Regions from separate parts of the Mesorhizobium sp. P160187 genome, predicted to be linked through region 1. Evidence: riboswitches for the same ligand, from Rfam matches in the RefSeq annotation. Region 1 holds a riboswitch; the other holds the start of a gene.
What was found. Region 1 has a riboswitch for thiamine pyrophosphate ahead of thiB (thiamine ABC transporter substrate binding subunit). Riboswitches for the same ligand answer to the same signal wherever they lie in the genome.

Region 1 (2,375 bases):
TTCCTTCGCGCCCCCCTCTGTCCTGCCGGACATCTCCCCCACGAGGGGGGAGATTGGCGGTTTTAGCGCTCCGCTCATTCCTGCAGCTTCGGAGATTGGCGAAAGTCAACGTAAAGGCCAATCTCCCCCCTCGTGGGGGAGATGTCCGGCAGGACAGAGGGGGGCGCCGTAGAGCACTCATCTTTTGACTATACAGCCAAATCTACTTGCTCATCACCGCCAGCCATTCATCCACCCAGGCCTTGCGATTTGCCGCGACCTCTTCCGGGCTGAACAGCAAGGTCTTCGCCGGCTTGACCAGCCTATCAAAAGCCGGATTGAGCGGCTTGTCGGTTTTCCCGGCAGGGAACATCCAGTTGGTCTCCGGAATGACATCCTGGAATTTCGGCCCGGTCATGAAGGCCAGGAACTTCGCCGCCAGCGGATTCTTCGCGCCCGTGGTGGTGATGCCGGCGACCTCGATCTGCAGATACTCGCCTTCCTCGAACGAGGCCGCCTGGTAGCGCCCGGTGTTCTCCGCCACCATGTGGTAGGCCGGCGACGTCGTATAGGAAAGCACCATCGGCGCCTCGCCCTTGGTGAACAGGCCGTAGGCCTCGCTCCAGCCCGGCGTCACCGTCAGCACTTTGCCCTTGAGTTTCGCCCAGGCTTCCGGCGCCTTGTCGCCATAGACCGACTTAACCCACAGCAGCAGGCCAAGGCCCGGCGTCGACGTCCTCGGATCCTGGATGACGATCTTGTCGGCGGCATCGCCCTCGACCAATTCCTTCAGGCTCTTCGGTGGGTTCTTCAGCTTCTCGGTGTCGTAGACGACGGCGAAATAGCCATAATCGTAGGGCACGAAAGTGTCGTCGCTCCAGCCGCCCGGCACGTTGTTTTCAGCCACCGCGCCATGTGGGACAAACAGGCCGGAAGCCTTGGCTTCCGCGGTGAGGTTGGTGTCGAGGCCAAGCACGATATCGGCTTTGGTCGACGCACCTTCGAGCTTGACGCGATTGAGCAGCGCGACGCCGTCGGCCACCGAGACGAAGTCGACGCTGCAGCCACACTCGGCCTCGAATTCCTTCTTCACCTGGGGGCCTGGACCCCAGTCGGCAGTGAAACTCTCATAGGTATAGATCGTGAGTTTTTCCTGCACGCACGCAGGGCTTGCCAGTAGCGAAACAGCAAGCCCAAGCGCTGGGACAAGACGGGACAAAAAAATGCGCATCGGCGCCTCCTTCATTCGTGTTGAAAGGAATTGAGGCGTCGGGCTGTCCGAAGCGTCTAATCCCTCCGCCGGTACAAACCGGATCAGGTTCAGCGGGTTGGCGAGACTGCCTCTCAGCCGGTCCGCGAAGATCGCGTCCGGCACCCCGTTAGAGCGTTTCGACACATAGGCCCGGCCAAGGTGCCACGCAAGTGGAAGTTTGCCCGAGCGTGATCCCGGAAAGTGGAATCCGTTTCCGGAAAAAGATCATGCTCCAACAAAGAGTGACGGTGCCGCTCGGCCTTCCGTTTCGTCGGCGGGGCTGGTAAGGGCCAGCGGATATGAGCACATTCACCATCCTGCTTGGCGGCGATCTCGTCCGCACGCCGCGGCTCGACCGCCAGGTCGCGGGCACGCGCGTCATCGCCGCCGACGCCGGCATCGATCATGCCCGCCTGCTCGGCGTGATGCCGGAGCTGTGGGTCGGCGATTTCGATTCCGTGCCGGCGGACCTGCCTGCCGATCTCGCCGCCGTGCCGCGGGAGGTGTTTCCTCCCGAAAAGGACAAGACCGATGGCGAACTGGCGATCGCGGCGGCATTGGAACGCGGCGCCACCAGCCTGGTGCTGGCCGGCGCTTTCGGCGGCAAGCGCGCCGACCACGCCTTCCTCCATCTGGCGCTCAGCCTGCGGCTGGCCGAGGCCGGCACAAAATTGCTGTTGACCAGCGGAGCGCAGGAAGGCGCCCCTCTGCTGCCTGGCAAGGCCGGCTTCGACTATGCCGACGGAACGCTGTTTTCGGTGCTCGGCTTTTCCGATCTTTCGGGCCTCACCGTGTCCGGCGCGAAGTGGCCGCTCGACCATGTCGAGGTCGTGTTCGGCTCGTCGCTGACCATCTCGAACGAGGTCAAGTCCAACACGACCGGGGGCGGCCTCGAAATCGCGCTCGGCCATGGCCGCGCGCTGCTGCTCGCCCACCCCTACCCCTTGCCTGAAAGCTGACATGGCCCCGCCCCTTCTCAACCTCGACGGCATAAGACTGACCTTTGGCGGCACGCCGCTGCTCGATGGCGCCGAACTGACGGCGTCCGCCGGTGACAAGATCGCGCTCGTCGGCCGCAACGGCTCCGGCAAGTCGACGCTCCTGAAGATTGCTGCTGGTCTGATCGAGCCGCAAGACGGCGAGG
Region 2 (2,375 bases), on a different contig from region 1:
CTGTGAACAAGGGTGCCGGTCGACAGCCTCTCGTTCTTCTCGGCAACGACTTTCAGATATTGGCGGATGAAGCGGATGTCGTCGGCGATGTCCTGGCTAGCCATTCGCCAAGCCCCGGCGAGGCGTTCGCACTGATCGAATGACAAGGGCAACAAAGGGGGCGGCAACAAAGGCGGCGGCAACGACGGGGGTGACAGCAAAGGACGAGAGAGATCGGCGAAGGCAACATGGTTCGCTGTGCTCAAGGACATTCCTCTCTGCGAAAAGAGATATCGTACTTTATGTACGAATCAGCGTCAAGCCAATTTCGTACGGTTGGGACGATGGCAATGAATATAGCAGCGGTCGCTTCAGCTAATCACGCATCGTGAATCCTTCAGGAGTCGCACCAATTTCGCGGAGGGCTTTTCCCAGGATGGTGTTGACTGTTTCCCTCGTGTCGGCGTCGAACAGGTTCAAGCCGCGCCGGATCGTCTCGCGCCAGTTTTCGCCCTTGTCCCACGCTTCCATGAAGGCGAAGGCAAGGTCGTCCTGGCGACGTGTGGCTTCGAGCGCTTGGGTCAGCAGGCGCGCTTGATGGAGATCCTTCTCCCGCTTGGCGCCAGCGCTCGGCCCGCGTCGCGAGGCGACGATCAGCTTGTGGATGGCTTAGCGCTGGGCGAGGGGACCAGCACAGGCAAGCCCGAGCGATGCAGCAGCACAGTTCGGATGGGGTCGCGGATAAGGAAATCCAGAAACCGTAAGGGCTGGGCGGAGGCTCTGCCGTTTTCTTATAATTACGTTTATCAGCTTGAATTCCAACGCAGTTATAAGAAATTCGTGGAAATCTTATAACGCAACGAACTGACGAGTCGCTCTGAACGCCCGGGCGCCCGGCCCGTCTGGCCCAAAACACTTTGCCGCAGTGCCTTCAACAAACGGCTTCCCCAATGTCGCGAACAATGCTTTAACCCGCTCATCCACAGGGGTGCTCCGTATGGTCGGGGCTGAGATGAGGGCGGCAAGCCTTCGGACCCTAAAGCTGATCTGGATAATACCAGCGGAGCGAGGCGGGCGATGTTTTCAGGCGCACAGATTTCCCTTTATCCCATGACCGACGATTTCGTCGGCGTCATCCTTGGCGCGCTCGGCGCGCTCGATCCGTGGCGCGACCGGCTGCGGATCGAAACCGACGACATCTCGACGCTTATGGTCGGGCCGCCCGAGGTGCTGTTTCCCGCCATGCGCGACCTGTTCGTCGCGGCGGCCAGAAGCGGCAAGCACTGCGTGCTTTCGGCAGCGGTCTCGCGCGGCTGTCCGGGCGAGCCCGACGATCCGATCTGCCGCTCCGACGAGACCGGCGGCCCCGCCATTCCGCTGGACGAGCGCAAGATCGCCGCGATCCGCGCTGTCCAGGCCACGCCGTCGACCGGCCAGCCGGTGGCGGCGCAGTTCTCGCTCTACGTTATGGGCACGGGCGACCATATGGACGAGATCTACGGCTGCATCGATTTCCTGAAACAGTCCGGCGTCTTTGAGCGCTCAAAGAACTTCTGCACCAAATTTCGTGGCGATGCCGGTGCCGTGTTTGCCACGCTCAACGAGGCCTTCTGCCGCTTCGGCCCCGGCGCCGGCCACGTCACCCTCGACATCACGATCTCGGCGAACAGCCCGAGCGCCGTCTGAGCCGCGGCTCAAGCGTCGTTCCTTGAGGATGTTGCCGTGGCTGGTTTATCTGACCCATTGCGTGGAGGAGATGCCCCTGACCCCTCAGCACAAAGAGGAGGGGAGCCATTGGCGATTGGCGAAGACCGCGATGCCCACGAATCTCCCCCCTCGAGCGGGAGATGGCCGGCAGGCCAGAGGGGGTCCCACCGCGTGGAGCGCCGACGTCCTTTTCGCATCGGCAAGGCGTGGCCGCTCTATGCGAGACGACCCCCTCTGTCGCCTTCGGCGACATCTCCCCCTCGAGGGGGGAGATTAGCCGCAGCCATCGCCAAGACCATCCCCGCCGCCTGCGCCTTCGCCCTGCTCCTCGCGGCCTGGGAGCTCTACGCCCGCTATGGCGGCGCTGCCCCCATCATGCTGCCGGCGCCGTCGCGCGGTTGTGTGCGTCAAGTTCTGCAAAATGGGGCGGCCATGATGCTGGTCATGCGGCTTGGCGCAGAGCGAGCTTCTTGTGCTCGCGCAGGACGTCCATATTGATGTATCGGTTGGCCTCCATCCAGTTTTCATTGGTCTCGACGGCCAACGCCCTGACCAGGCGCAGGCAGCTTTCGGTGTTGGGGAAGATGCGCACGACATAGGTGCGCCGGCGGATTTCCTCGTTGAGCCGCTCCAGCATGTTGGTGGATTTGAGATGCTTGTGGTGCTGTCTCGGCAGCCTGAAGAAGGTC

Region 2: another riboswitch for thiamine pyrophosphate. It lies ahead of AC3CCE_RS29500 (YkoF family thiamine/hydroxymethylpyrimidine-binding protein); the one in region 1 lies ahead of thiB (thiamine ABC transporter substrate binding subunit).

What each region holds. Positions count from the first base shown of each region.
Region 1 covers NZ_JBYMDX010000003.1:1,313,738-1,316,112, forward strand. Annotated here, with positions in the region: gene thiB (thiamine ABC transporter substrate binding subunit) at 203-1,210, opposite strand; TPP riboswitch at 1,254-1,368, opposite strand; gene AC3CCE_RS09750 (thiamine diphosphokinase) at 1,531-2,190, shown strand; gene AC3CCE_RS09755 (ABC-F family ATP-binding cassette domain-containing protein) at 2,192-2,375, shown strand, end outside.
Region 2 covers NZ_JBYMDX010000005.1:969,865-972,239, forward strand. Annotated here, with positions in the region: gene AC3CCE_RS29480 (hypothetical protein) at 1-104, opposite strand, end outside; gene AC3CCE_RS29485 (hypothetical protein) at 355-510, opposite strand; partial or broken gene AC3CCE_RS29490 (GSU2403 family nucleotidyltransferase fold protein) at 556-645, opposite strand; gene AC3CCE_RS29495 (hypothetical protein) at 633-734, opposite strand; TPP riboswitch at 954-1,066, shown strand; gene AC3CCE_RS29500 (YkoF family thiamine/hydroxymethylpyrimidine-binding protein) at 1,057-1,665, shown strand; gene AC3CCE_RS29505 (IS256 family transposase) at 2,129-2,375, opposite strand, start outside.